3 regions of the Pseudomonas sp. F007 genome follow, and region 3 is predicted to be linked to each of the others. Evidence: predicted binding sites of a transcription regulator. Region 3 holds the regulator's gene; each other region holds the start of a gene.
The links. Region 3 encodes sigma-54, which starts transcription at its own class of promoters, with help from an activator protein. Its sites were predicted from a motif close to ANTGGCATNNANNTTGCTNT; they were not measured.
Positions count from the first base shown of each region.

Region 1 (9,974 bases), on a different contig from region 3:
ATCGCATAGGGCGATTGCGCGCGCGCCAGGTGCGCGGCGATTTCCCCGGCAATCAGCGGATGCAGGAGTTTTTCCAGCCAGCGGCGTTCGTCGGGGATATCGAAGATCAACTGCCGCAGCGCTGCCCGATCGAGCGCTCCATCGGCCTGCAGCACACTGTCACCGAAGTGTTCGGCAATCTGCGCCAGGGCCGGGCGTCCAGGCTCGACCACCCAGCGGGCGGCGTGATCGGCATCGACGGTATGGATGCCCAGGTCGATGAAGTGCTGCGCCGCCGCGCTTTTGCCGCTGCCGATGCCGCCGGTGAGGCCAAGAATCCAGGGTTTTTCCACAGGGGTATTCATTTCAAGCCGACAAAGTGCCAATAGAAGTCGGTTATTTGACCACCCCAGAGCAGCGCAATCCAGCCGGCAATTGCCAGATAGGGGCCAAACGGGATCGGGCTAGCCGCACTCACCCTGTTCAGGCGCAGCCAGAGCAACCCGAGCACCGCCCCCACCAGCGACGCCAGCAGGATGGTCAGCGGCAGCACTTGCCAGCCTCCCCACGCCCCCAGCAGCGCCAGCAGCTTGAAGTCGCCGTGGCCAATGCCTTCCTTGCCGGTGAGCAGCTTGAACAGCCAATACACCGTCCAAAGGCTCAGGTAGCCTCCAACTGCACCCCATAGCGCGTCCGTTAGCGGTACGAACAGTTCGCCGGCGTTGACTATCAGCCCCAGCCACAGCAACGGCAGTACCAGCACGTCCGGCAGCAACTGGTGATCGGCATCGATCAGGCTCAGCGCCAACAAGCCCCAACTGATCAGCAACATGGCGCCAGCCTGCCAGCCGAAGCCGAAGTGCCAGGCGACGAATCCCGACACCAGGCAGCAGGCCAGTTCGACCAGCGGGTAGCGGGCGCTGATCGGCGCCTGGCAATGGGCGCAGCGCCCGCGCAGCCACAGATAACTGAGCAGCGGAATGTTGTCCCGCGCACGCAGCGGGTGGGCGCAGTGTGGGCAATGGGAGTGAGGCAGCATCAGGTTATAGGTCGACTGCGCCACTTCTTCGGCGAGCCCAAGGACGTCGCGCGCCTGCTGGCGCCAATCGCGTTCGAGCATTTTCGGCAGGCGCCAGACCAGCACGTTGAGAAAACTGCCGATCACCAGTCCGAGAATCAGGGCAACGATGACGAAGGCGGTCGGGTAAAAGGTCAGGAATTCACTCAAGGGCATGTTCAGATCGCAGAGCCAAGTTGGAAAATGGGCAGGTACATGGCAATCACCAGGCCACCGACTATCACACCGAGCACCACCATGATCAGCGGCTCCATCAGGCTGGTGAGTTGATCGACCAGGGTGTCGACTTGCGTTTCATAGTAGCTCGCGACGTTGTCGAGCATGGCGTCCAATGCGCCGGATTCTTCGCCGATGGCAGTCATTTGAATGGCCATGTGCGGGAAAACCCCGCTGGCTTGCATTGCACCATGCAAATGCATACCCGTGGCGACGTCCTCACGGATGCGCAGCACGGCGCATTTGTAGCGCCCATTGCCGGTGGCCCCGGCGACGGCGGTCAATGCCTGCAGCAGGGGCACGCCGGCGGCAAAGGTGATCGACAGGGTGCGCGCATAACGGGTGACTGCCGATTTGCGCAGCAGACTGCCCAGCACCGGCAGCCTCAAGGACTGCCTTTGCAGCCAGTCGCGTAGCCTGGGTGAACGTCCGTGGGCAAAGCGCGCGGCCACTACGCTGGCGCCCAGTCCACCGAGCAGCAGCCCGTACCAGCGCTGCAGGAATTCGGAAAGGCCGATCACTAGCAGCGTGAAACCTGGCAGCTCTGAACCGAACCCGGCAAACATTGATTCGAATTGCGGCACCACCTGCACCAGCAAGATGCCGGTCACCAGAGCCGCCACCAGCACCACCGCTACCGGGTACGTCATGGCTTTGCTGATTCTCGTCCGCAGGTGCTGCTGCCGCTCCCGGTAGCTGGCGATGCGCTCCAACAGGCTGTCCAGCGCGCCGGCCTGTTCCCCGGCGTCGATCAGGTTGCAGTACAACTCGTCGAAGTAGCGAGGCTGCTGGCGTAGTGCCGTGGACAAACTGCTGCCCCCGCCGACCTCCTGCTTCAAGCCATCCACCAGGCTGCGCATGCCGGGATGGTCGAAGCCCTCGCCGATGATGCTGAACGACTGCAACAAAGGCACGCCGGCCTTGATCAAGGTCGCCAACTGTCGGGTGAAGAGCGTGATGTCGTGGGGGGTGATGCGTGAGCGGACGCTGAACAAGGGCGTGGATTTCTTTCGTATCTTGCGTGGGGTGATGCCCTGCTGGCGCAACCGGGTCTTGATCAGGGCCGGGGACTGACCGCGCAACTCACCGCTGAGCGCTTTACCGGTTCTGTCGATACCTTCCCATGTGTAGACACAAGTACTGCTCGTCGCGCTCGCCATGGATCAATCCTTGATTGGCCAAATGTGCGCAAGCCTAGCCAAGGGATAAGGGGAGTGGGCGGCTTTGCGGTGACAAAAAATGTCAGTTAGTGCGGTTTATCAGGCTCCCGACTCAGCAGGCAGCGGCTTGTAGCGCCCGCCTGCAAGGGGGCAGCGCCTTGGCATGGGCTGTGCTTTGAGCGCTGGGGAGCATTTGCTTTCATCTCATGCAAGGAGCAGAAGTCATGAAGCTTTCGAAGGGATTTACCTTGATCGAGTTGCTGATAGTGGTGGCAATCATCGGGATTCTGGCAACTGTCGCATTGCCGCTGTACTCCCAATATCAGGCGCGAGCCAAGGTCACGGCGGGGCTGACGGAGATCGCCGCGCTGAAAGTGCCGTTCGAGGATGTCATCAATCAAGGTGACGACCCGACCCTGGCGCGCCTCGGTGCGCCACCGACCACCAGCCATTGCACGCTGACGGCGACGGGTACCGCAGCGGCAGGCGCCGGCACTATTGGCTGCACGCTACTGAATGCGCCCGGTCCGGTCCTGAACAAAACCATCACCCTGTCGCGCACTGGAAGTGGTGGCTGGAGCTGTGCAACCTCCGTCGCCGCGGACCTCTCACCCAAAGGCTGTACCGCGAGCGAAAGCTGAATCTCGGTCTTGGCAGAAACTTGCAGCATTTCATGGCTTTAGGCCTGCGCTGAAACCTGCAACTTGCATGTCAAGTTTAGCCGGGTCATGCAAAATGCATGATCCGGCGTTTTGCCTGAATTCTTAAGCTATTGATTTTAAAGGAATTATTAATAAGTTCGAAGTTGGCACAGCCTTCGCAATATTACGGGTAACCCTGCTGAGATGGCACACAGCAGTTTTTCTGAAAAAAAACAGGAGTTACCCGTATGAAGAAGCTCGCTATCGCTGCTGCAACTGCTACCGCTCTGACCCTGACCATGGCTAACGCAGCCTTTGCACAGAGCCCGCAAACCACTCAGTCGCCTATGGTGTTGGCTGCCGGTGAAATGACCGAAGCCAAGGAAGCGACTTCCGATACCTGGATCACCACCAAGGTCAAAGCTGACCTGGTGACTGAGAAAGGCATCCCAGGCACCGATATCAAGGTAGAAACCAACAAAGGTGTGGTATCGCTGTCCTCGACCACCGCTGTGACTGATTCGCAGAAAGCCACCGCCGTACGGATCGCGAAAAACATCAAGGGCGTCACCGCCGTTTCGGCTGACGGCCTGAAAGCCGAGTAATCGCCAAGGCTTCTCGCCTGGACTGGGAGAAGGCGCGGCAGGTGAGCCGAGTTATCCACCTGCCGCAGTTCCAGTATTCATGCGATTGGCCACAGGGATGTGGCTCCACGGGCCCCTGTCGGGGCCCGTTTTATTTGGCGATGAGAAACTCGATTACTCAGCGTCCAGATGCATCGGCGTGATCACCTTGCCATCGCTCTCGGCCTGGCCGAGGTTGGCGTCGATGAAGTACACCCGGTCATCAGCGAGTTGGCCCTTGTCCACCAGATAATCCTTGATGCTGCTGGCGCGGTCCTGGCCCAGTTGGCGCAGGAGGACTTCACTGGAGGCCCAGAACTTGATCACCCCTTCACGCATCTTCGCCGTCCGTTCTTCCTTGCCCAGATCGGTCCATTCAGCCGGTGGCTGAGCTTTCAGGCGGGTGCGGTAGATACCTTCAAGCAGCGGGGTTTTCTCGCTTTCAGGCACTTGCAGCAATGACGCCTGGGCCGGCACCTTGTCGCCGCGGCGCTGGAGGATCTTGTAGTAGTTGTACTGGTATTCCCGCTCCAGACGCTGCTCGGCAATCAGCGGGCCGTCGCTGCTTTGCGCGGCGGTGCCTTCGATTTCCAGGCGCAGGGCCGGACGTTCCTTGAGGGCGTTGGCGAGTTTGACCAGTGCCCCTTCGGCGTCCTTGCTCAGGTCACTGGAGCCAGGCGCGAAAGCCACTGTGCCGAGGTCTTCCGAGCCACCGCCGGCGATCAGCCCACCAATCAATTTGAACGGCGCAGCCGCCGCCTTGACGATCAGGTTGCGCAGGGTTTGCCAGACGATCGGCATCACACTGAATTGCGGGTTGTTGAGGTCGCCGGTCACCGGCAATTCAATGGAGATCTTGCCATCGACGTCCTTGAGCAAGGCCACCGCCAGCTTCAGCGGCAGGCTGACCGCGTCCGGGCTGTCGACTTTCTCGCCCAGCTCCAGTTGCTCCACCACCACTTTGTTTTCCGCCTTGAGCTGGCCCTTGGTGATCAGGTAATGCAGGTCGAGGTTGAGCCGGCCCTTGCGGATCCGGTAACCGGCGAACTTGCCGGAGTAAGGCGTGAGGGTGGTCAGTTCGACCCGTTTGAAACTGGTGGCGATGTCCAGCGCCGCCATCGGATCGAATGGATTGACGCTGCCCTTGATGGTCACCGGAGCGTAGCGGTCGACCTTGCCCTTGACGTCGACGCTGGCCGGTTTCTGCTGGCGGCTATCGATGGTGCCGATCTGGCCGTTGAGTTGCTGGATGGCGGTGGCGAAGTTCGGCGTCAGGCTGAAGTCGGCGAAGTTCGCCGAGCCGTCGTTGATGGCAATCGCGCCAATGTGAATGCCCAGCGGTTTGTCCTGGCCGGCCGCCGGCTTTGCCCCCGCGGTGGACTTGCTGGTGCTGTCGGCCGGTTGCGGGATCAGCAGGTCATCGACGTTGGTGGTGCGATCATCGTTGATCATGAAGCGCACGTAGGGTTGCTGCAGGTTGATCCGGTCGATCGACAGGCTGTCGCCATGCTGATAATTCAGCCCTTCGACCATGACCTTTTGCCATTTGAGAAAGTCGCGGGATTTCAGGGTGTCGAGGGTGTGCAATTGATCGACCTGGGCCTTGCCGGTGACGCTGAATGCCAGCGGCTCGGTGCTTTTCAGGTTGACGGCCAGGTCGCTGCCGAGCATGCCGGAGCGCAGCTCCAGGAGAATGAAAGGACTGATGTAGGACTGGGCCACCCGCAGGTCGATATCGCGGGTTTGCACATTGAGTTTGGCGCTGACCGGCGCCAGGTTGACCTCGCCTTCAGCGAGGATCTTGCCTTGCTTGCCCAGCCCGCTTTCGAGCTTGAGGCTGAAAGGCGAGCCGTTGAGGCTGTCGAAGTTTTTCAGGTCCAGGTTCAGCGGGCCGAGTTCCAGGGTCACGGCCGGTTTCACCTGGCGGTCAGCCAGGTGCACCTGGTAATTGCGCAGTTCGACGTCCTTGAGCAGCACCTGCCAGGGCTTGCTGGGGGCGGCGGGCGCAGGTGAGTCGGCAGCCGCCGGTGCGGTGGTTGCCTCCTTTTTGGCGGCTGGCTTGGCCGGCTGGCTGGCGAACAATTTCTGCCAGTCGAGTTGGCCATCGGCTTCGCGGGCGGCCCAGGTTTCGAGTTTCTGGCTGCGGATCTTGCCGACGATCACTTGCTGCCTGGCCAGGTCGACCGTGGTCTCGCTGATGTCCAGACGTTCCAGGCGAGCCAGCGGCCGTCCGTCCGGGGCCTTGATGGCGAAAGGCGCGATGCTCACCGAGGTGTTGTTCAGCAGCAGTTCGGTTTCCTTGCTCAGGTTCAGCGTGTAGTCGGTGCTGAGGCTGACGGTGCCGTCTTCAAGCACCAATGGCACCGCGTCGCGGACGTAGGGCCAGAAGGCTTTCATCTTGCCATCGGTGACTTTAAGGGTGCCCTCGGAGGTGATGGGCACCAGGCTGACCTTGCCGCTCCAGTCGATCTGACCGCCGTTGGGGCCGATCGCCACCAGGTTCATTTCGGCGTTGTCGTCAGGCAGCGTGCTGAGATTTTTCAGCTCGAAAGTGAGGTCGTCGTAAAGAAACTCGATCGGCTCGCTGGGACGCAGGTCCTCAAAGTGCAGGTTGCCACCCGCCAGGTTGATGCGATCGATGCGCAGCGGGAACGGTTTTGCCTGTGGGTCGACGGGAGTAGGTTCGCTGGCGGGCAGCTTGAACAGTTGGGTCAGGTTGAGGCTGCCATCCTTGCTGAACAGGATCTCGGTTTTCGGTTTGTCCAGCTGCACGTCGGCCAGGTGCAGGGCGTGAGTCCACAGACTGTCAATCTGCAGGTCGGCGTATAACCGTTCAAAAGCCACCTGCTCCTTGCCCGGTTCGCCGATATTCAGGCCCCACACCGTGAGTTCAAGGCTGAAGGGATTGAGCTCGATGCGCTGGATGCTCGCTGGCACCGCTGCGTAATGGGCCAATTGTTGATTGGCGATCCGCAGGGCGATCCCCGGCAAGATCAGAAACCCCAGCAAGCTGTAGAGGGCGACAGCAGTCAACAAGGCGCCGACGGCGCGAATCAATCCTTTGGGCATGTGCGGCTTCATCTATCTGAATCGGAAGTGCCTTGGAGTATGGCACGCGATTCTGGTTCCGAAGCAATGACCTCGATCAGGATTGTTCAGATTCTTCCTACACGCTTCAGAGCTGCAAAATCAGGGTTTTCAGCGGCGGCTGTTGGTCCATCGAGGGGAAATCAGCGGCTGGAGGCAGCGCTTGCCACTCGCGTACCGGACGCCCGGCTTTCTCTGCACAGCGCAGTACCTGCTCGCGCCAGTCGTCCATGGCGACTTTCGCCAGGTTGTTGCAGCAGATCAGCACGCCATTTTCGGCGGTGCTCAGCAGCGCCGGTTTCAACAGGCTTTGGTAATCGCGCAGCAGGTCGACGGTGCCAAATGCACTTTTCGCCCAGGCCGGTGGGTCAAGCAGGACCAGGTCGTATTGACGCTGTTCCAGGCGTGGGTAGCTTGGCAGCTTTTGCCCGCGACGTTGGCTGATGGGCAGCCCGGCCAGCTGGCGAATGGCCGGGAAGTAGTCGGACTGCACGAACTGCATTTCGCGGAGTTGCGGATTGAGCTGGCCGTTCTCGCGGCCGACCGCCAGGTTGCCCTCGGCAAAGTCCAGGTTGCACACTTCGCGCGCACCACCGGCTGCAGCACTGAGGCCGACACCGCAGGTGTAGGCAAACAGGTTCAGCACACTCTTGTTGTGGCTGTGGGCCTTGACCCAGCCACGGGCATTGCGCAGGTCGAGGAACAATAGCGGATCCTGCCCGGCGTGACGGCCGCGGACCCGGTAGTTCAGGCCCCACTCATGGCCCACCAGATCGGCAAGGGCGGCGTCATCGGCGCGGTACACGCTGTCTTCACGGTCGATGCGCGAGTTGCCCCGGGAACGGTCGTTGTAGACTAGCAAAGTGTCCAGTTGCAGGTGTTGATTGACGCTCGCATGCAGTGCCAACAAGTCTTCGCGCTGCAGCGTCTGGTGGAAGCTCTGCACCAGCAGTTGCGGGCCGTATCGGTCGATGGTCAGGCCGCCGGCGCCTTCCTGGCTGCCATGGAACAGGCGATAGCAGTCGGTGCCCTGCTGGTGCAGCTCGGCGAGCAGGTCCTGGCGATGATCGAGTGCGGCGCGCAGCGCCTGGTTCAAGGAAGACATGGGGCGCGCCTTGCTGGGAATTTGGCGCGCGAGTTTAACAGGATTGCGCGTAGATTCATTTCAACAAACCCATCCGGCGCCTGGCCCGCTGCACCGAACCGTTGCGCACCGCCCAGCGCAGCATGGGGGCGCTGCGCCTGACGCTGGCGCGGATCAGCTTACGTTGCAACGGGCTCTGGCTGACGTCGAGCATGGCGCTGGCCCAGTCGGGCAGCAGGTCGATACCGGCCTGCATCATCAACCCGCCAAAAGGTTTGGCCAGGCGACTGGGGGCGGGTGCGTTCAGCAGCAGGCGCAGCACTTCGCGACTGCGTTCGTCACACAGCAGTTGTGGGCGCATTCGCTCGAGGTAGTCGGCGATTTCCTGGCGCGAGCGAGGGACTTCACGGGCGCCCAGGCGTTCGGCGATCAAGGCGATCTCGGCGTAATAACGGTCCTGGTCGCTGGGCGTCAGATCCGGGTTGCGGTAGCGCAGATGGGCCGCGAGAAAGCTGCTGACTTCAGCGACATGGACCCAGGTCAGCAAGTCCGGATCGCTGGCGGCATAGGCGCGGCCGTCGGGGGCGGTACCGACCACTTGCAAGTGGATGGTGCGGACTTTTTCGATCAGCCACTCGGCATCCTGGCGTGAGCCGAAGGTGGTGCCGGAAATGAATTGCCCGGTACGGCGCAGGCGTCCGAGCATGTCCTGGCGAAAGTTCGAATGATCCCAGACCCCGGCCAGCGCCAGCGGATGCAGGGCTTGCAGCATCAGGGCGCTGATGCCACCAATCAGCATGCTGCTGAAGTCGCCGTGGACTTGCCAGCTGATTGAGTCCGGGCCGAACAGGCCCGGGTCGCCCTTGGGGTTTTCCAGATCGAGCTTGCCCAGGGAAAGACCGGTGAGGCTCATGATCTGGGTTTCGATACGGGTACGGATGAATTCCATGACAACTCGGTGGTGACAAAGGGGTAGCAGCGCGGTGGCTGACCGCGCCAGTTTACGGGTTCAAGCGCTTGTCGATGAGTCCCTCGACCACGCTGGGATCGGCCAGGGTCGAGGTATCGCCGAGGCTGTCCAGTTCGTTGCAGGCGATCTTGCGCAGAATGCGCCGCATGATCTTGCCTGAACGGGTTTTCGGCAAGGCGGGTGCCCACTGGATCAGGTCCGGCTTGGCGAAGCTGCCGATTTCCTTGCTCACCAGCGCCAGCAATTGTTGCTTGAGGGCCTCGTCGGGTTCGACACCGTTCATCGGGGTGACGAAGGCGTAGATGCCCTGGCCTTTGACGTCGTGGGGGTAACCGACCACGGCGGCCTCGGCGATGCGGTCATGCAGCACCAGCGCGCTTTCGACTTCGGCGGTGCCGATGCGGTGCCCGGAAACGTTGATCACGTCGTCGATGCGTCCAGTGATCCAGTAGTCGCCGTCTTCGTCGCGGCGCGCGCCGTCTCCGGTGAAGTAGTACCCGGGGTAGGGTTTGAAGTAGGTGTCGACCATCCGTTGCGGGTCACCGTAGACCGTGCGGATCTGTGCCGGCCAACTGGCCTTGATCGCCAGCACGCCGCTGCCGGGGCCGCTGATTTCCTTGCCCTGTTCGTCGAGCAGCACCGGTTGTACGCCGAACATTGGCCGGGTTGCGCAGCCGGGTTTGATCCGTTGCGCGCTGACCAGCGGGCTGAGCATGATGCCGCCGGTTTCGGTTTGCCACCAGGTGTCGACGATGGGGCAGCGCTGCTCGCCCACCGCGTTGAAGTACCACTCCCAGGCTTCCGGGTTGATCGGCTCGCCGACGCTGCCCAGCAGTCGCAAGCTGCTGCGCGAGGTGTTCTGCAAGGGGCCGGCGCCCTCGCGCATCAGCGCGCGCAAGGCCGTCGGGGCGGTGTAGAAGATGTTGACCTGATGCTTGTCGATGACCTGCCAGAAGCGCGAGCTGCTGGGGTAATTCGGCACGCCCTCGAACATCAGGGTGGTCGCGCCGTTGGCCAGGGGGCCATAGACAATGTAGCTGTGGCCGGTCACCCAGCCGACATCGGCGGTGCACCAGAACACCTCGCCGTCGCGGTAGTCGAGCACGTACTTGAAGGTCATCGCTGCTTGCAACAAG
Region 1 is NZ_JBVATA010000011.1:242,955-252,928, forward strand. Features, by position in the region: gene coaE (dephospho-CoA kinase) at 1-344, opposite strand, end outside; gene ACZYR5_RS26825 (prepilin peptidase) at 341-1,213, opposite strand; gene ACZYR5_RS26830 (type II secretion system F family protein) at 1,216-2,433, opposite strand; gene ACZYR5_RS26835 (pilin) at 2,658-3,074, shown strand; gene ACZYR5_RS26840 (BON domain-containing protein) at 3,323-3,679, shown strand; gene ACZYR5_RS26845 (DUF748 domain-containing protein) at 3,833-6,778, opposite strand; gene ACZYR5_RS26850 (class I SAM-dependent rRNA methyltransferase) at 6,873-7,889, opposite strand; gene ACZYR5_RS26855 (oxygenase MpaB family protein) at 7,945-8,817, opposite strand; gene acs (acetate--CoA ligase) at 8,870-9,974, opposite strand, start outside.
Region 1: the regulator sigma-54 is predicted to act here: its motif matches at 2,591-2,610, upstream of ACZYR5_RS26835 (pilin).

Region 2 (9,974 bases), on a different contig from region 3:
AACCCAGGGTACCGGTCTGGCCCACGTCGTAGGCCGCGAAGCCGGAGGTGTAGGTCTCTTTCCAACTGGTGCCGCCCACCGCCTGCAAACCTTGCTCGTTGTTGAAGCTGGCCAGGGTCACCTGGCCGATCGCCTTGGACTTGCTGTTGCTGAAGTTGGCGAACAGGGTGCCGGTGCCGTCGATGGTCAGGTTGGTGATCTGGCCGGTGGCATAGCCGTCCTGGGTCGGCAGGTTGCGGATGGTTGCCGAGTTGTACTGGGTGGTGCTGGCCAGGTTGTTGCTGATGCCGGTCGCGTTGCCCACCGCACCGTTAGCGGTCCACACGCCATCCTTGACCGTACCTGGGGTCCAGACGCCCGCGCCCATGACAATCGAATTGCCGCTGACGGTGTACGGGGTGCCAGTGGCTGGTGCGGTGATGTTCAGCAGCTTGCCGTCGGAACCGAAGTTCATGGTCATGGCGGCCTGGTTACTCGCGGTCACCGGGTTCACGCCGGCCGGTACGAAGGCCTGGCCATCTGGGTTACGACCATCCACCAGGGTGTAGGTCTGCCAGGTGTTGGCACCGGTCTTGACCACGTACTGGTCCATGTTGTGCTGGTTGCCCTGGCTGTCGTAGACCGGGGTGGTGAACATGTCGGTGTAGGTATCGATCTTGCTCGGATCGAACGGAGTGACCGCCGGGTCGATGTTCGGCTTGCCGGAGTTCAAGTTGATGCTCGAGGAAATGTTGCCGGTGGTTTTCGGCTCGAGGTTCGACTGGTCGATTTTCAGGTCGCCGATCACGTCCTTGAGGATCTTACCGTTGGCATCCACCGCATAGCCTTGCAGGCGCGCAGTACCGCTGCTGTTGGTGATGAAGCCGTCCTTGTCGACGTTGAACGTACCGGCGCGGGTGTAGGTCAGCGAGCCGCTGTCGTTGAGCACGAAGAAACCCGAGCCCTGGATGGCCATGTCCAGCACGTTGCCGGTGTTGGTCACGTCGCCCTGACGAAATTGCTGGGATACGTTGGCCAGGCTCACGCCGCTGCCGATGGTCTTGTTGCCGGTCCCCAACTTGGTCGCCGAGTAGACGTCTTCGAATTCCACACGGGAAGATTTGAAGCCGGTGGTGGCGACGTTGGCGATGTTGTTGCCGGTAACGTCGAGTTGTTTGTTGGCCGCATAGAGGCCGCTAAGGCCGATATTGAAAGACATGTTCCACTCCGTTGTGCCGCGCTAGCCGGCTCTATAGACCAATGGTTTGTACTTTGGACAGGGCGATGGAGCCCATGTTGGCGAGGTTGAGCATCATCTCCCCGCCTGTCTGGCTCAGGGTCACGCTGTTGACGGTCGCCGGCAGGTAGGTGATCAGGTCGGTCGCCTTGTCATCGATCTGCGCACTGGCCTTGAAGGTGTAGGTGCCCGGGTCGAGTTTCTCGCCTGCGGTATTGGTGCCATCCCAGACAAAGCTCGCACTGCCTTGGGCCTGGCTGCCCAGGTCGATGGTTTTCACGGTCTTGCCGTCCTTGTCGCTGACGGTCACGGTCGCACCGGCCACCGAGGTCGGGACCACCACCGAACCGGTCATGCTCTTGGTGGTATCGACGTAGGCCGAACTGGTCTGCACGATCACCGAGCGTCCAACCAGGGACGAGGCCTGCAAGGCTTGCGAGGACTTGAACGAACCGGAAATGTTGTTCACCGAAGTGTTCAACGTGGTGATGCCTTCCAGGCTGCTGAACTGCGCCAACTGCGCAACGAATGCGCTGTTGTCCTGCGGATCGAGCGGGTTCTGGTTCTTCAGTTGGGTCACCAGCAACTGCAGGAAGGCATCTTTGCCCAGCTCGTTCTTGCCGGTCGTGCTCTTGGTAGCTGCCGCCAGGCCATCACTGCTGGTATTGGTGACGGTCTTTGAGGAATTCGCAAGAATGTCCTTGAGGCTCAGGCCGCTGGTGGTATCAGTAACACTCATCGGAGTTGCCCCTTATCACTGACCGAGGGTCAGGACCTTCTGCATCATGGTTTTGGCGGTGTTCATCATTTCCGCGTTGGTCTGGAACGAACGACTGGCGGAAATCATGTCGGCCATTTCCTCGACCACGTTGACGTTGGGGTAGTAGACATAGCCCTTGGCGTCGGCAGCCGGATGGTTGGGTTCGTAGCGCGCTTCGAGGTTGCTCTGGTCTTCGACCACGCCGAGCACTTGCACACCCTGCCCCGCCGCGTCCTGATTCTGGAACAGCGAATCGCTGCCACCGGACTGGCCGCCCTGGAACATGGTGGCGAACACCGGGTGGCGCGCGCGGTAGGTCTGGTCGATGCTCGAAGACACCGTCTCGGCGTTGGCGATGTTACTGGCCACGGTGTTGAGGCGGGTGGTCTGGGCGCTCATGCCACTGCCGGCAATGTTGAAAACGCTGGACAGGGACATGGATTACTCTCCGCGCAGGGCCGAGATCAGCCCTTTGAATTTACTGTTGAGCAGCGTGAAGCTGGCCTGGAAGTTCACCGAGTTTTCCGCGTAGTTGGACTGTTCCAGCTGCGCGTCGACGGTGTTCTGGTCGATCGAAGGCTGCATCGGCGTGCGGTACAGCAACGACTCGTCGCCACTGCTCAGGCCCTGGGCTTCGATATGACGGCTGTTGGTCATGTTCAAGGCAAAGGTGCCGTTGCTGGTCTTTTCCGCCTGCGCCTTCAGCACAGACGCAAAGTCCAGGTCCCGGGCCTTGTAGTTCGGGGTGTCGGCGTTGGCAATGTTGTTGGCCAGGACTTCGGCACGCTGGGCGCGGAAGCTCAGGGCCTGCTCGTGGATACCGAGCGCTTTGTCGAAGCTGATGCTCATGGCGCAAACCTTCAGGTGACCAGATTTATCGTATCCGGGTCTTTAGCAAGCGCCGTGCCAGCTCGCCGGAGCCCGTAAACAGGGGGCCCGGCAAGTAGCGGCAAGGCGGCAATGCCAGAAAAGCGGCAAGCGCTTTCCGGCACCCGCCGCTTTTCTGCCGCTTGTGAGAGGTTGAATCAGCGGACAGAAAAAAGGGAGCCGCTGAGGGCTCCCGTCTTTTTACTTCGCCTGGTAGATGATTCCCGGGCTGCACTGGACCATCTGGTAGTGATCCGGCAAACCGTTCAGCGCCTCCGAAGCACCGAGAAACAGATAGCCGCCTGGCTTGAGCGTACTGTGGATGCGCAGCAGGATGTCCTTCTTCACTTCCGCAGAGAAGTAGATCAGCACGTTGCGGCAGAACACGATATCGAACTTGCCGAGGCTGGCGTAGCTGTCCAGCAGGTTGAACGAGCGGAACTCCACGCGACTCTTGATCGGTGCCTTGACCGCCCAGCGCCCCGGCCCTTTCGGGTCGAAGTAGCGTTGCAGGCGATCAGGCGACAGGCCGCGACCGATTGCCAGGCTGTCGTACTCACCGGACTTGCAGTTGGTCAGCATGGTCCCGGACAGGTCGGTGGCAACGATCTGCACGCCCATGCGCAACTGACCCATGTTGACCCGCTCGAACTCGTCGATCGACATCGACAACGAATAGGGCTCCTGCCCCGACGAACAGGCTGCCGACCAGATGCGCAGACGCTGCCCGGGGCTGGCCTTGATCGCCTCGGGCAGTACTTTGTTCTTCAGCACTTCAAACGGATAGGTATCGCGAAACCAGAGGGTTTCGTTGGTCGTCATCGCGTCCACCACCATCTCGCGCAAACCGCCGCGAGGCTGGGTCTGGATGCGCTGGACCAACTCGCCCAACGACTTGATGCCTTGCTGTTCCATCAGTTTGTTGAGACGGCTCGAGACCAGATACTGTTTGTTTTCACCGAGCAAAATGCCACAGGCTTTTTCCAGGAAGACCCGGAACTGTTCAAAATCCAAATTACCCGTAGACAAGGATACCGCCTCTTAAATCGTGTTGATCGCCAGGGCCAGAAGCCACTTAGCTGATATCTGCTGCTTTGATCCGGTCGACTACCCGGGATGCCAGGTCATCAGGACGGAACTTGGCCAGGAAGTCATCGGCACCGACCTTCTTGACCATCGCCTGATTGAATACACCTGACAGCGAAGTATGCAGGATGATGTGCAGCTTTTGCATGCGTGGGTCGCTGCGGATCTCCGCCGTCAGGGTATAGCCGTCCATTTCCGGCATCTCGATGTCAGAAATCATCATCAGGAACTCTTCCTCCGGCCTCTTGCCTTCGTCGACTAGCTTGCGCAGGTAGTCCAGCGCCTGCCGACCGTCGTTCAGCGCCACCACCTCGACCCCGACTGTCTGCAGGCAACGCGAGACCTGCTTGCGCGCCACCGAGGAGTCATCCACCGTCAGCACCCGCAGCGACAAGGCCTTGTGCTGGGTCTCGACGTCCACCACGCCGACCGAAATGGCCTCAGGGGTAGGAGCGACTTCCGCCAGGACCTTCTCGACGTCGATGATTTCCACCAACTGGTTGTCGACCCGCGTCACCGCCGTCAGGTAGTGATCGCGCCCGGTGCCCTTGGGCGGCGGATGGATCTCTTCCCAGTTCATGTTGACGATCCGCTCCACCGAGCGCACCAGGAAACCCTGGGTCTTGGTGTTGTACTCCGTGATGATCACGAAGGGATTGCTTTGATCCTGCAACCCGCCCGAGCCCGTGGCCATGGCCAGGTCGAGAATCGGAATGGTTGCCCCGCGAATACTTGCCACACCGCACACGACAGGATTGGATTTGGGCATCAAGGTCAGTTTCGGGCATTGCAGCACTTCCCGAACCTTGAACACATTGATGCCATAGAGCTGCTGACCGTCGAGACGGAACAACAACAGCTCCAGGCGATTCTGCCCTACCAGTTGCGTGCGCTGGTTTACCGAATCCATTACACCAGCCATGCCCAGCCCCCTACACCAACGCTAAGTGTGTTGCGACGCACATTCATCACTAAACGGCACGGCGCTTGCTTTTTAACCGCTATGAACCTGCACACGACATTTTTTCGACACCTGACCCGCGCCCCTCGCCGTTTACTCGGCGCGGCAGCGGTGGCCGGTCTTTTTGCTACTGGCAGCCCTGCCGTTGCTGATCCGGTTACCTTGCCTGATCTCCTTATCGGCGTCACTCAGGGCTTTCTTGAATTCACCGTCGAAGACTATCTGGCCACCAGCCAGACCCAGGGCCGCTACGAAATCGAAGTCAAACAGCTCGATCCGCGCCTGCGCCTGCCGCAGTGCGACAAGGAATTGACAGCCACGCTGGAGAGCCCGGCCAAGCCGATTGGCCGCGTCACGGTGAAGGTTCGCTGTGATGGGGTCTCGCCCTGGACCGTGTTCGTACCCGCTCAAGTGCGGCTGTTTCGCGAGGTCGTGACCAGCACCCGGCCGCTCAAGCGCGCGGGGATTATCGAGCCTGGGGACGTGATGCTGCGCGAGCGCGATATCAGCCTGATCAACCAGGGCTACCTGACAGACGTGGAGCAGGCGATCGGACAAAAACTTGTCCGACCAATGGTCAACGATCAGGTGATTACCCTGGTTCATCTGGAGCAGGCCGAAGTGGTGCGCAAGGGTGATCAGGTGGTGATTACGGCCCGCAGCGGCACCCTCAGCGTGCGGATGCCGGGGGAGGCCCTGGCCAATGGCGGCATGAGTGAACAGATCCGGGTGAAGAATCTGAATTCACAACGGGTGATCAAGGCCCAGGTCACGGCCCCCGGCCAGGTGGAAGTCGCCATGTAGATCACTGGCGCGTTATCGACCCATTCCCTAAACTGAGCCTCACGCAGGGCAACAGGCGACGCTGCCCCCCTTAAATGTCCCTAAAGTTTTCTCGCATTGGGCCGAAAACATGGCAAGCGTCCAAATTCCCAGAGGTTTTCAGCATCATGGTCATCGATTTCAGCCGTTTGAACAGCTCCCCCACGCTCACCGGAAGCACGCGCACCAGTGCCAGTAAAGACACTGCTGAAGCCGCGCCGCTGCAGTCCCAGGCCGAAACGGCCAGTGCCAGCAAAAGCGGGGAATCGGTACACCTCAGCAACGAGGCCCAGCAGTTGCAGAAGATTTCCGACACGCTGCGCGATCAGCCCGCTGTCGACAAGGCCCGCGTGGCCGAGTTGAAAGCCGCAATTGCCGATGGCAGCTATAAAGTCGACAGCAACCGCGTAGCCAGCAAACTGCTCAACTTCGAAGCCCAGCGCTAGCCACCGGCCTGCGCAGGCTTTTGGACGCTTAAAAACCAAGGCCAGCCATGCACGATACCAATCTACTGCAACTGATCACCGACGACCTTGCGCCAGCTCAACAATTGCTCGATCTACTGGGGCAAGAGTCCCTGGCATTGCACGGTCGCGACATGCAATTGCTCGAACATATCCTGGCGAGCAAACAGGGCCTGATCGTTTTACTGGAACAACACGGCCGCCGGCGCAGCGAAATTTTGGCCAGCCTAGGCTTGCCGACCGATCGCAGTGGCCTGGAACAGCTTGCCACGCACTCCAGCATCGGCGAACAACTGCTGTCCCAGAGCGATGTACTCAATCAATTGCTCAGTGATTGCCGCGACGCCAATGAGCGCAATGGCCGCTCGATCCAGGTCCAGCAGGCGAGCACCGCCAACCAGTTGCGCATCCTCAATGGCGGGGAGTCGCCGCCCCTGTACGACGCTCGCGGATCGACCGCCACGCTGGTCAAGCGCTCGCTCAGCCAGGTTTGACTTCATCATCAAGCGTGCTCTATCAAGGCGCGATACATGCTGGCAGAATGCTAGCCCCTGCGTGTGACCGTATTCTGTCCGGAGAGTGATAAACCGTGTCCAATGCCTTAAACGCGGAAGATGCTCCGCAGCCACCGAAGGTGCTCACCACCCCTTTGGAAATCGCCGGCAACCTGCGAATGCTGCTAGAGAGCCATGATCCTCTGATCATCACGTTCCACGAGCGCACCCAGCGTTTCCAGAGCTACGTGGTCGATGTCGACCGTGAGAACAATTCGATCGCACTCGATGAAATGATCCCGCGCGACGGCGAACGCTTTCTGCTCGCAGGCGAGCCCTTCCGGATCGAAGGTTTCCACGAAGGCGTACGTATCGCCTGGGAAAGCAACGGCCCGCTGACCATCGACGAATCCAACGGCACGCGCTGCTATCGCGGCACCCTGCCGGACGAAGTGGTCTATCACCAGCGCCGCAACGCCTTTCGCGCGGCCTTGAAACTGGCGCAACTGGTGAGCATCGAACTGGCCGGCGAAAAGCTCAAGGTGCCCCTGGCTGGCAAGCTGCTGGACATCTCGGCCACCGGCTGCAAGCTGCGCTTTGACGGCGACATCACCCATGGACTGCAACTGGGCCAGGTCTACGACCGCTTTCTCGCCGCCCTGCCCTTTGGCAGCATGACAACCCCGGTCGAGCTGCGTTACCTGCACCATGAAGAAAAGATCGACACCACCTTTGCTGGCGTGCGCTTTCATAACATGAGCGGCCTGGTGCAGCGCCAGGTCGAACGCTTCGTCTATCAGTTACAGCGCGAGGCACGTCGTTTCGACAAAGACGACTTCTGATCGACAGGCAAAAAAAACGGCCGTGACTGGCCGTTTTTTTTGTCTTCAATTCAAGGTCTGGCCCCGGTGAAGGTATGGGGATGCTCGCCGTCCGGGTCATCTGGCGGCGTGTCATCGCCAGGCTCTTCAGGCTTGTCCGCCGCATCAGGTTCAGGCTCGGAGTCGGGTTCCGGCTCGGTACTTGGGGTGGTTTGCATCTGGTCCTGTACCACCTGCTCGTCAACCCGCGGATCGAGCGCTGCCACCAAGGGTGAACTGGACATGCTGTCTGGCATCGCCACGTGGTGCAGCGGCGCGTCGTCGACCTGATGCAGGTTGGTCACCGCTTTCGGCCGAATGCGCCATACCAGCACCAGGGCGAAGAAGCTGAAAAAGCCATAGAGCATCTGGCTGCCGAAAAATTTCATCAGCACACCGGCCACCAAGGGCCCGATGCTCGCCCCGACCCCGTAGGTCACCAGCAGCATGGCGGTCAGCGAAACACGCCGGTCGCTTTCGACGTGGTCATTGGAAAACGCCACGGCCAGCGGATACAGGCAAAACTGCACCAATGAACAGACAAAGCCGGCAATGAACAGCACTTCCAGTGGCACCTTGGGCATGATCGCCAAGGGCAAGGCCGCGAGCGCCAGGCAGATCGCAAAACTGCGAATCAGCAAGGCCCGATCGTAGCGGTCCGACAACCACCCCAATGGCCACTGCACCACCAGCCCGGCGAAAATGCAGCTACCCATGAACAGACCGACCTGCTCGGTGGTCAAGCCCTGCTGCGAGGCGTAGAGCGGCGCCAGACCATAGAACGAGCCGACGATCAGCCCCGCACCCAGCACCGTGCTGAGGGACTGCGGCACCCGCTTCATGAAGAAGCGCGGCTCCATCGGCGCCGGGTGCAAGGGCGCCGGGTGAATGCGTCGGGTGAGCGTGACGGGCACCAGGCACAGCGCGAAACACAGGGCCACCAGCATCAGCAGCTCCAGTCCCAATGAAGGGTGCATGACCAGAATCAGCTGGCCCAATACCAGCCCCAGGTAGGAGGCGATCATGTAGCCACTGAATACCATGCCCCGTTGCTTGGCATCGGCCTGCTCGTTGAGCCAGCTTTCAATGACCATGTACTGGCACATCATGCCGAGGCCCACCACCATCCGCAGGATCAGCCAGGCCGGCAGCCAGTCCACCAATCCATGCCCGAGCACCGCCGCTCCAACAATCCCGGCACACGCTGAATAAGCACGAATGTGCCCTACCCGGGCAATCAGCCGGTGGCCGATTTTGCCGCCCAGGACCAGGCCGAAATAGTTGGCGGCCATCAACGCACCGACCCACAGGCCATCGACCTGATCCGCGGCAAGGCGCAATGCCAGGTAGGTGCTGAGCAAGCCCGAGCCGATCAACATCATCAGCGAGGCGAAGTAAAGCGCTCGAAAAGACTTCCAGATCTGGCGCATCGGCGTTCCGAGCGGCTCCTTGAATTGAGGATCGGGCTAGCTTCAACGATAGCCCGACGGTGACGGTTCGGTTAGGCCTGGGCCGCCAAAATTCGGCGTTCCCAAGGGGTGATTTCGTCAAGGAAGCTGGTCAGCTCCAGGGTCTTCGAAGCAATGTAGCCTTCGATGAACTCTGTGCCGAACAGTTCCTTTGCCAATTGGCTACGTTTCAGACGCTCGAGTGCAGCATGCAGGGTACAAGGTAGCGACAAACTTTCCGGTACGCTGAATTCGCCCTGGATCGGCGCGGTGGGCTCCAGCTGATGTTCAATGCCATGCAACCCCGCCGCCAGGCTGGCAGCGATGGCCAGGTAGGGGTTGGCATCAGCACCCGGCAAGCGGTTCTCGACTCGACGCGCGACAGGCGAGCTGGCGGGAATACGTAGCCCGGCGGCGCGGTTGTCGTGGGACCAGCAGGCATTGTTGGGCGATGCGAACGGATGGCACAGCCGCTGGTAGGAGTTCACGTGCGGCGCGAAGAGCGCGGTGAATTCGGCCAAAGCCGCCTGTTGCCCACCGATGAAGTGGCGGAACATCGCGGTCGGCGCGCCCGCCTCGTCACTGAACACATTTCGCCCGCTACCTGTCTCGACCACGCTCTGGTGAATGTGCATCGAACTGCCCGCGGTGTGTGCCAGTGGCTTGGCCATGCACACGACGGTGATGCCATGTTTGAGCGCCACTTCCTTGAGCAGGTGCTTGAACAGGAATGTCTGGTCGGCCAACAGCAGGGGATCGCCGTGCAGCAGGTTGATTTCGAATTGACTGACACCCATCTCGTGCATGAAGGTATCGCGCGGCAGCCCCAGGGCGGCCATGCATTCATAGACTTCATTGAAGAACGGGCGCAGGCCATTGTTGGAGCTGACACTGAACGCTGAACTACCGTCCTCGCGCCGACCGTCCAGGCCAAGCGGTGGCTGGAAGGGCTGGGTCGGATCGGTGTTTGGGGCAAAAACGAAGAACTCCATTTCG
Region 2 is NZ_JBVATA010000007.1:3,079-13,052, reverse strand. Features, by position in the region: gene flgE (flagellar hook protein FlgE) at 1-1,198, opposite strand, end outside; gene flgD (flagellar hook assembly protein FlgD) at 1,230-1,955, opposite strand; gene flgC (flagellar basal body rod protein FlgC) at 1,971-2,414, opposite strand; gene flgB (flagellar basal body rod protein FlgB) at 2,418-2,825, opposite strand; gene cheR (protein-glutamate O-methyltransferase CheR) at 3,045-3,872, opposite strand; gene ACZYR5_RS17845 (chemotaxis protein CheV) at 3,919-4,851, opposite strand; gene flgA (flagellar basal body P-ring formation chaperone FlgA) at 4,933-5,694, shown strand; gene flgM (flagellar biosynthesis anti-sigma factor FlgM) at 5,841-6,158, shown strand; gene ACZYR5_RS17830 (flagella synthesis protein FlgN) at 6,206-6,670, shown strand; gene ACZYR5_RS17825 (flagellar brake protein) at 6,766-7,512, shown strand; gene ACZYR5_RS17820 (MFS transporter) at 7,563-8,960, opposite strand; gene ACZYR5_RS17815 (glutamine synthetase family protein) at 9,032-9,974, opposite strand, start outside.
Region 2: the regulator sigma-54 is predicted to act here: its motif matches at 2,868-2,887, upstream of flgB (flagellar basal body rod protein FlgB).

Region 3 (9,974 bases):
ACGGCGCGATCAGGGTCTTGATGGTGCGCGGGTCGATTTCGACGCTGAGTTTCTCGTCGATCACCGGCTCGATGCCCATGCGACCGAACAGCTCGATCATGGTGGTGATGTCGTGCAGGTGCGGCAGGTTGGCGACCGTCACGGGACCATCGCACAGCAACGTTGCCGCGAGGATCGGCAGGGCAGAGTTCTTTGCCCCGGAGATACGGATTTCGCCATCAAGACGAGCACCGCCGGTAATAATCAATTTATCCATAAGAATCTCGACGCCCTTGGGCTCAGGTGCGCTCGGCCCAGGCCGCGCGGCTGAAAAATTTCATAGTGACCGCGTGGATGCTGCCATCGGCGATCCATGGGTTCAAATGGGCATAGACGCTCTGCTGACGCTTGACCGGGCTCAACGCCGCCAGTTCATCGCTGATCACGTTCAGTTGGAAGTTGCAGCCTTCGCCTTCAACTTCAATCTGCACTTGTGAAAGCGTCTCGGACAGCTTTCCTTCAAGAAAGCTCTTCACTTCTACGGCCTGCATGCTCAACCTCAATCGGCGCCCTGTGCGCACGGGTCGGACATCATACAAAAAAGCCCCGCGCCTGCGAACCCCGCTAAGCAGGACTCTGACGGGGGGCTTGTCTATAGATGAGGGTTATGGGTGCGTCAAAAGCTCGGTCAAACCGCTGACCTCGGCAATTTCACGCATATCGTCGGGCAGCGCGCGAATGCTCACGGCCTTGCCGGCCGCTGTCGAGTCGCGGATGAACGACAGCAGCAAGGACAAGCCGACGCTGCTGGACTTCACCACGCCCGAGCAATCGAGCACGATCGCGGTCGCCGCACTCGACGCAATCAAGGCCTGGCCCTGCTTGCGCAGGCCTGGCCCGGAGCGGTAATCGAGGACGCCAGTGAGCAACAGCTCACCGGCCTGGCCCAAACGCACTGCCGACTCACTCATTGGCTTTGCTTCTCGGAGGTTTCCTTGGCCTTGGCGACTTCACCGGCCCAACCATTGATGGTCTTGTCCAGGTCGTTGCCATTGCGCTGCATCGCGTCGGCGAACTGGTCACGGAACAGTTTGCCGATGTTGATGCCGTTGATGATCACATTACGCAGCTTCCACTCGCCACCGATCTTCTCCAGGGTGTAGGACACCGGATAGATCGCGCCGTTGCTGCCCTTGACCGTCATGCCAACGCTGGTACGGTCGCCGGATTCATCCTTGGCAGGATCAACGGTGATGCCCTGGTTGTTGTATTCGAGCAAGGCATTGCCATAGAACTGGAACAGACCCTTCTTGAAGTTCTCTTCGAAGGTTTTCATCTGCGCCGGCGTGGCTTTGCGCGAGTACTTGACCGTCATGATGCTTTTGGAAATGCCTTCGGCATCCACCACCGGCCCGACAATGCTGTTCAAGGCAGCATAGAAGTCCGACGGGTCCTGCTTGTACTTCTCTTTGTTGGCGGCAAGGTCTGCCAGCAACCGGTTGGTCGTGTCCTGAACCAGATCGTGCGCAGAAGGCGCAGCCACGGCGTTGGCGACCAGCGGCAAGGCCGCCAGCAGGACCAGCAGGCCACGTCGCAAGGTAGAGATCATGGAGAAACTCCTCATTTGGCGTCTTTACTAACGGTATTGAGCAGGAATTTACCGATCAGGTCTTCGAGCACCAGCGACGACTGCGTGTCATGGATAGTCCCGCCATCCTTGAGCAACGACTCCTCGCCACCGACGCTGATACCGATGTATTTCTCGCCCAGCAACCCCGCAGTGAGGATAGATGCAGTGGAGTCCGACGGCAGGTTATCCACCCGTTTTTCCAGCTGCAGCGTCACTCGCCCGGTGAAACTGTCGCGATCCAGATCGATTGCCGTGACCTTGCCGATGGTCACACCGGCCATGGTCACTTTCGATCTGACCGTCAAACCGGCGATATTGTCGAAGTAGGCGTAAAGTTTATAACTGTCGGTGCTCGAAACCGGGGACAGTCCACTGACCCGCAGCGCAAGCAACAGCAAAGCCAGGATGCCGGCCAGCAGGAAAAGGCCGACACCGATCTCCAGGGTGCGGTTTTGCATCAGAAATCTCCAAACATCAAGGCGGTCAGAATAAAGTCCAGGCCGAGGACGGCCAATGAGGCATACACCACGGTCTTGGTGGTGGCGCGACTGATCCCTTCTGAGGTGGGCTCGCAGTCATAGCCTTGGAATACGGCGATCCAGGTCACGACAAAGGCAAATACCATGCTTTTAATGATGCCATTGAGCACGTCACCGTTGAACGTCACGCTGTTTTGCATGTTCGACCAGTAGGAACCTTCATACACTCCCAGCCAGTCGACAGCCACCCAGGAACCGCCCCAGATACCGACCACGCTGAAAATCATCGCTAGCAGTGGCAGGGAAATGAAGCCAGCCCACAACCGGGGGGCAATGATGTATTTCAGGGGGTCGACACCAATCATCTCGAGGCTGGACAACTGCTCGGTGGATTTCATGTTGCCGATTTCCGCGGTCAGCGCCGAACCGGCGCGCCCGGCGAACAGCAGCGCGGTGACGACCGGCCCCAGTTCACGCAACAGGGTCAGTGCCACCATCTGCCCGACCGCCTGCTCCGAGCCATAGCTGGAGAGAATGTTGAAGCCTTGCAGCGCGAGCACCATGCCGATGAATATCCCCGAGACCACAATGATCACCAGGGACATCACGCCTACCGAATGCAGCTGCTTGACCAGCAGGCCAAAGCCGCCGCCGATGCCGCCACGCCCGAGCAAGGCATGAAACAGGAACAGGGAGGAGCGACCGAGCACCGCGACGCTGTCGATGGCGGCCAAGCCGAATCGGCGAATTCTCTCCAGAATTGAAGTCTTGCGCATCAGCGCTTCCCCAGTAGATCTGCGCGGTAATCCGTCGCTGGAAAATGAAACGGTACCGGCCCATCCGGATCGCCAGTCATGAATTGGCGAATCCGCGGGTTGTCGGAATCCATCAGTTCGGCCGGCGTGCCCTGCCCCAGCACTTGCCCGTCACCGACCACATACAGGTAGTCGGCAATGCTCGCGGTTTCCGCGAGGTCATGGGACACCACGATGCTGGTGATCCCCAGGGCGTCGTTGAGCAGGCGGATCAGGCGCACCAACACGCCCATGGCGATCGGGTCCTGGCCCACGAAAGGCTCGTCGTACATGAGGATCCCGGGATCCAGGGCAATCGCCCGGGCCAGTGCCACCCGACGCTTCATGCCGCCGGACAGCTCATCGGGCATCAGTTCGGTGGCACCGCGCAACCCCACGGCCTGCAGTTTCATCAGGACGATGTCGCGGATCATCTCGTCCGGCAGCTCGGTGTGCACCCGCAACGGGAACGCGACGTTCTCGAACACATCGAGATCGGTAAACAACGCGCCGCTCTGGAACAGCACCCCCATGTGCTTGCGCGCATCGAACAGGTCGCTGCGAGACAAGGTAGGCAAATTCTGACCGTTGACCCACACCTCGCCACTGGACGGGCGCAGTTGCGCGCCCATCAGGCGCAGCAGCGTGGTCTTTCCGCACCCCGAAGGCCCCATGATGCCGGTAACCTTACCGCGCGGGATGCGAATATCGACATTATTGAAAATGCTACGCGCGCCGCGCTTGAAGGACACTCCCTTCAGCTCGACCGCGTAGGCGTTATCGGCACTCATCTAAACTCCTTGCGATGCAAGCCTCTCACTCGGACGTCGTGACCTCGGGCGAGAGCACAAACATCCTGGGCAGGCCGAACTGGCGACGAACTATATCACTGCCGGTACAAAGCGCCCAAGGCCGAAGACCGCAGCATTCAGCTTCAATTAAGCTTAAAAACGCTTAATTGGAGGCTTGCCGTGACACAACTCGCACAAATCCGTGTCGAACTAGCGTGAGGGAATTGATCATAACCGCTATAATCGTCACCTTTTCCCAGGCTATTCGACTTCAGACATGAGCCAGCCCAGCGATCCGATTAAGTCGGCACAACGCACGATCCGCCTTGAGCTGGACGCCGTAAAAGGCTTGCTGGCCCATATCGACGCAAATTTCGTCCGCGCCTGCGAACTGATCCTGGCCAGCAAGGGCCGCGTGGTCGTGGTCGGCATGGGCAAGTCCGGGCACATCGGCAACAAGATCGCCGCCACCCTGGCCAGCACTGGCACTACGGCGTTTTTTGTCCACCCAGCCGAAGCCAGCCATGGCGACATGGGCATGATCACCCGCGACGACACCCTGCTGGCACTGTCGAATTCCGGCTCCACCCACGAAATCATCACCCTGCTGCCGCTGATCAAACGCATGGGCATCACCCTGATCAGCATGACCGGCAATCCGGATTCGCCCCTGGCGCGGGCCTCTGACGTCAACCTCAACGTGCACGTCGAGCATGAAGCCTGCCCCCTGAACCTGGCACCGACCTCCTCGACCACCGCCGCGCTGGTGATGGGCGACGCCCTGGCGGTCGCCCTGCTGGAAGCGCGTGGCTTCACTGCCGAGGACTTTGCCTTTTCACACCCGGGCGGCGCCCTGGGTCGACGCCTGCTGTTGAAAGTCGAAGATGTCATGCACGTCGGCGACAGCCTGCCGCACGTGCAGCGTGGCACCCCACTCAAAGACGCCTTGCTGGAAATGACCCACAAGGGCCTGGGCATGACAGTGATCCTGGAAGCCGACGGCAAGCTGGCCGGCATCTTCACCGACGGCGACTTGCGCCGCGCCCTCGATCGCTCGGTGGACTTGCGCCAGGCGACCATCGAAAGCGTCATGACGCCTCACGGCAAGACGGTCCGCGCCGAAATGCTCGCCGCCCAGGCCCTGAAAATCATGGAAGACAGCAAGATCAACGCGCTGGTCGTGGTTGACGATGAGGATTACCCGGTAGGCGCCTTGAACATGCATGACCTGCTGCGTGCGGGAGTGATGTAATGAGCGACGACCTGCTCGAGCGTGGCAAGCCAATCAAGCTGGCCGTCTTCGACGTCGACGGCGTGTTGACCGACGGCCGCCTGTATTTCCTCGAAGATGGCAGCGAATTCAAGACCTTCAACACACTCGATGGCCAAGGCATCAAAATGTTGATGGCCAATGGTGTAACAACTGCCATTATCAGCGGTCGAACGACGCCTGTGGTCGAGCGACGCGCGAAAAACCTCGGCATACCGCATCTGTATCAAGGTCGCGAGGACAAACTTGTGGTGCTCGACGAGCTTATCGCGCAACTGGACCTAAGCTATGAACAGGTTGCCTATCTGGGTGACGACCTGCCGGACCTGCCGGTGATTCGCCGCGTCGGCCTGGGCATGGCCGTTGCCAATGCGGCAGATTTTGTACGTGAACATGCCCATGGCACGACCCTGGCCCGAGGCGGCGAAGGCGCTGCACGCGAATTTTGTGAATTGATCCTGCGCGCCCAAGGCACCCTGGAAGCCGCCAACGCCGCGTACCTGTGAGTTATTTATGTTGAGCAAGAAGTTTCGAAATTTTCTGTTTTTCGGCGCCATTGCCGCGCTGTTCGCTGCGGTGGGTTACTGGAACATCAGCCCCGAGCGTTTTCTCGACAAGCCGGTGGCGGCCGTCAATGAAAGCGAGATCGACTACTACGCGATCAACGCTCACAGCGTGCAATTCCTGCCCGACGGCAAGCTGCAGTACGACATGACGTCGGACAAGCTCGAGCACGTCAAGGCCAGTGAAGTGACGCAACTGACCAACCCCGACCTCAAAATGTATCGCGGCACCGAGTTTCCGTGGCACGTGCAGAGCGAACGCGGCGAGGTCAATTCGGACGGCACCGAGGTCGAACTGATCGACTCGGTGCGCATTTCGCGCACCGATGAAAAGAACCGCCCGATGCTCATCACCAGCACCCGCATGACCGTATTCCCGGAGCAGCAATATGCGCAGACCCAGCAACCCGTTAAAATCGACGGTGCTGGCGGCGTATCGACTGGTACCGGCATGAAAGCGTATTTGAAAGAAAGCAGGATACACCTGCTATCGAACGTAAGAGGACAGTATGAGGCTCGTTAAAACCCTCCCTATTTTGCTCGGTCTGGGCGCAGCACTGGGAAGCGTGAGCGCCTGGGCCCTGCCGTCCGATAGCCAGCAACCTATCCGCATCCAGGCGGACGACGCTCAGCTTGATGACCGTAACGGCATCGCCACCTACAAGGGCGACGTGATCATCACCCAAGGTTCGATGAAGGTGACCGGCAATACCGTGACCATGACTCGCGCGCCGAATGGCGACATCGACGTCGTCACTTCGGTGGGCAACCTGGCCTACTTCGAACAGGTGCAAACCGCGGGCGATACCAAGCCGGTCCAGGGCTATGGCGTGACCATCCAGTACCACGCCCAGCAGAACCGTGTCGTGCTGATCGACCGCGCCAAAGTCATCGACAAGGACGGCAACATCACCCAGGGCGAGAAAATCGTCTACGACACCGAGAAGAAGCTCGCCAGCGCCGGTCGCGCCACGGGTAGCAAGGTCACCGAAGCACGCCCGCGGATCGACATGGTCATCCAGCCGAAAAAGAAAACCGACGAGCAGAAGGCCCCGTAAATGGCAACTCTGAAAGCCCAGCACCTGGCCAAGAGCTACAAGAGCCGCCAGGTCGTGCGTGACGTCAGCCTGTCCATCGACAGCGGCCAGATCGTCGGCCTACTCGGCCCGAACGGCGCCGGCAAGACCACCTGCTTCTACATGATCGTCGGCCTGGTGCAAGCCGATCAGGGTCGCGTGCTGATCGATGACCTGGACGTCAGCCACCAGCCCATGCACGGCCGTGCCCGGGCCGGTATCGGCTATCTGCCGCAAGAAGCGTCGATCTTCCGCAAACTGTCGGTCGCCGACAACATCATGGCCATTCTCGAAACCCGCAAGGAACTCGACAAGGCCGGCCGTCGCAAGGAGCTGGAAAGCCTGCTGCAGGAGTTCCACATCAACCACATTCGCGACAACCTCGGCATGAGCCTTTCCGGTGGTGAGCGGCGCCGTGTGGAAATCGCCCGCGCACTGGCCACCGCGCCGAAATTCATCCTGCTCGACGAGCCGTTCGCCGGTGTCGACCCGATTTCGGTCGGCGACATCAAGCAGATCATCCATCACCTCAAGGCCAAGGGCATCGGCGTATTGATCACCGACCACAACGTGCGCGAGACCCTGGATATCTGCGAAACTGCCTACATCGTCAATGACGGCCAATTGATTGCCGAAGGGGACGCCGAGACCATCCTGGCCAACGATCTCGTCAAGGAAGTGTACCTGGGTCACGAGTTCCGCCTGTAAGCGTCGAGGCGTCTGGATGCCGCCGGGGCGTAATGTCAATGAAACTATCTATCTTTTTATTGTCATGACGCTCTAGGCAAACACTTCAGTTTCGGGCATATAATTTGCTTAAGTTTGGCGCTCCGGCGCCCTGTAGTGGATGGCGCACGTGCGCCGGCGAATAAGGTGTTAAGCCCCAGCCATGAAACCATCGCTAGTCTTGAGAATGGGCCAGCAGCTGACGATGACACCGCAGCTGCAACAGGCCATCCGCCTGCTCCAATTGTCGACCCTGGACCTGCAACAGGAAATCCAGGAGGCCTTGGAATCCAATCCAATGCTCGAACGCCAGGAAGAAGGCGACGATTTCGATAACGCCGACCCGATGGCCGACAATATCGAGCAGAAACCCAACACCGACGTCCAGGAACCCTCCTATCAGGAAACCGCCCCCACGGTGGACAACCTCGAGGAAGGCGACTGGAACGAGCGCATTCCCAACGAACTGCCGGTCGACACCGCCTGGGAAGACGTTTACCAGACCAGCGCCAGCAGCCTGCCGAGCAACGATGACGACGAGTGGGATTTCACCACCCGCACTTCGGCCGGTGAGAGCCTGCAAAGCCACCTGCTCTGGCAACTGAACCTCGCCCCGATGTCCGATACCGATCGCCTGATCGGCGTGACCCTGATCGACTGCATCAACAACCAGGGCTACCTGGACGAAACCCTCGAGGAAATTCTCGAAGCCTTCGATCCGGAACTGGACATCGAGCTGGACGAAATCGAAGCCGTCCTGCACCGCATCCAGCAATTCGAGCCCGCCGGCATCGGTGCCCGCAACCTGGGCGAATGCCTGCTCCTGCAATTGCGCCAGTTGCCCGCCAAGACGCCATGGATTGCCGAAGCCAAGCGCCTGGTCACCGACTACATCGACCTGCTGGGCAGCCGCGACTACAGCCAGTTGATGCGCCGAATGAAGCTCAAGGAAGACGAGCTGCGCCAGGTCATCGAGCTGGTGCAGAGCCTCAACCCACGCCCGGGCTCGCAGATCGAGTCCAGCGAAGCCGAATACGTGGTGCCGGACGTGATCGTGCGCAAGGACAACGAGCGCTGGCTGGTCGAGCTGAATCAGGAGTCGGTGCCACGCCTGCGGGTCAACCCGCAATACGCCGGCTTTGTCCGCCGCGCCGACACCAGCGCCGACAACACCTTCATGCGCAATCAGTTGCAGGAAGCACGCTGGTTCATCAAGAGCCTGCAAAGCCGCAACGAAACCCTGATGAAGGTGGCCACGCAGATCGTCGAGCACCAGCGCGGCTTCCTCGAATACGGCGACGAAGCGATGAAACCCCTGGTCCTGCACGACATCGCCGAGGCGGTGGGCATGCACGAGTCGACCATCTCGCGGGTTACCACGCAGAAATTCATGCACACCCCGCGCGGTATTTATGAGCTGAAATACTTTTTCTCAAGTCATGTCAGCACCTCCGAAGGCGGCGAATGCTCGTCCACGGCGATCCGCGCGATCATCAAAAAACTGGTTGCCGCGGAAAATCAGAAAAAGCCGTTGAGTGACAGCAAGATCGCTGGTTTACTGGAGGCACAAGGCATTCAGGTGGCCCGCCGTACCGTCGCCAAGTACCGCGAATCCTTGGGGATCGCGCCTTCGAGCGAACGCAAGCGTTTGATGTAACGGGCCACGCCACCGCGTTCCAGGGTGTGTTCGAAATTGTTTCGGATGCACCCAGTGGCAGGCATCACAGCCTGCCGCCTTATGCACTGGCAACGAAGGAGAAGCTGTATGCAAGTCAACATCAGTGGACACCAACTGGAAGTTACCGAACCTCTGCGCACTTACATCGGCGAAAAACTCGACCGACTGGAAAGGCACTTCGACAAGATCACCAACGTGCAGGTCACGATGAATGTCGAGAAGCTGAAGCAGAAAATCGAAGCCACGCTGCATATCCCCGGCGGAGAAGTAGTTGCCAATGCCGAGCATGACGACATGTATGCCGCCATTGACCTGCTGACCGACAAGCTGGACCGTCAACTCAAAAAGCATAAGGAAAAGACCCAGAGCCTCCTCCAGGGCGCAACCGGTCGTTAACACCCCCATCCCATGATCCGACTTGAAAGCATCCTGACCCCCGGCCGTTCCCTGGTGAACGTGCCGGGAGGCAGTAAAAAGAAAGCCCTCGAGCAAATTGCCAACCTGATCGCCCGGGAAGTCCCGGATCTGGAGATGCAAGATGTCTTCGAGGCATTGATTGCCCGTGAAAAACTCGGCTCGACCGGTTTTGGCAACGGCATCGCCATTCCACACTGCCGTCTCAAGGGTTGCACTTCGCCCATCAGCGCGCTGATGCACCTTGACGCGCCTATTGATTTCGACGCCATCGATGGCGCCCCGGTCGACCTGCTGTTTGTCCTGCTGGTGCCCCAGGCGGCTACCGATGCGCACCTGGAACTGCTGCGCCAGATCGCCAGCATGTTGGACCGCAAGGAAGTGCGCGATCGCCTGCGCAGCGCCGACAGCAATCAAGCCTTGTACCAGGTCGTCCTGGACGAGCAGAACGGCCACTGATGATGCGCCTGATCATTGTCAGCGGACGCTCCGGCTCCGGCAAAAGTACTGCCCTCAACGTTCTCGAAGACAACGGTTACTACTGCATCGACAACCTGCCGGCGGGCCTGCTGCC
Region 3 is NZ_JBVATA010000006.1:457,466-467,439, forward strand. Features, by position in the region: gene murA (UDP-N-acetylglucosamine 1-carboxyvinyltransferase) at 1-256, opposite strand, end outside; gene ACZYR5_RS17540 (BolA family protein) at 279-530, opposite strand; gene ACZYR5_RS17545 (STAS domain-containing protein) at 645-950, opposite strand; gene ACZYR5_RS17550 (MlaC/ttg2D family ABC transporter substrate-binding protein) at 947-1,588, opposite strand; gene mlaD (outer membrane lipid asymmetry maintenance protein MlaD) at 1,600-2,067, opposite strand; gene mlaE (lipid asymmetry maintenance ABC transporter permease subunit MlaE) at 2,067-2,864, opposite strand; gene ACZYR5_RS17565 (ATP-binding cassette domain-containing protein) at 2,864-3,673, opposite strand; gene ACZYR5_RS17570 (KpsF/GutQ family sugar-phosphate isomerase) at 3,951-4,925, shown strand; gene ACZYR5_RS17575 (KdsC family phosphatase) at 4,925-5,449, shown strand; gene lptC (LPS export ABC transporter periplasmic protein LptC) at 5,457-6,029, shown strand; gene lptA (lipopolysaccharide transport periplasmic protein LptA) at 6,016-6,564, shown strand; gene lptB (LPS export ABC transporter ATP-binding protein) at 6,565-7,290, shown strand; gene ACZYR5_RS17595 (RNA polymerase factor sigma-54) at 7,472-8,965, shown strand; gene hpf (ribosome hibernation-promoting factor, HPF/YfiA family) at 9,074-9,382, shown strand; gene ptsN (PTS IIA-like nitrogen regulatory protein PtsN) at 9,395-9,859, shown strand; gene rapZ (RNase adapter RapZ) at 9,862-9,974, shown strand, end outside.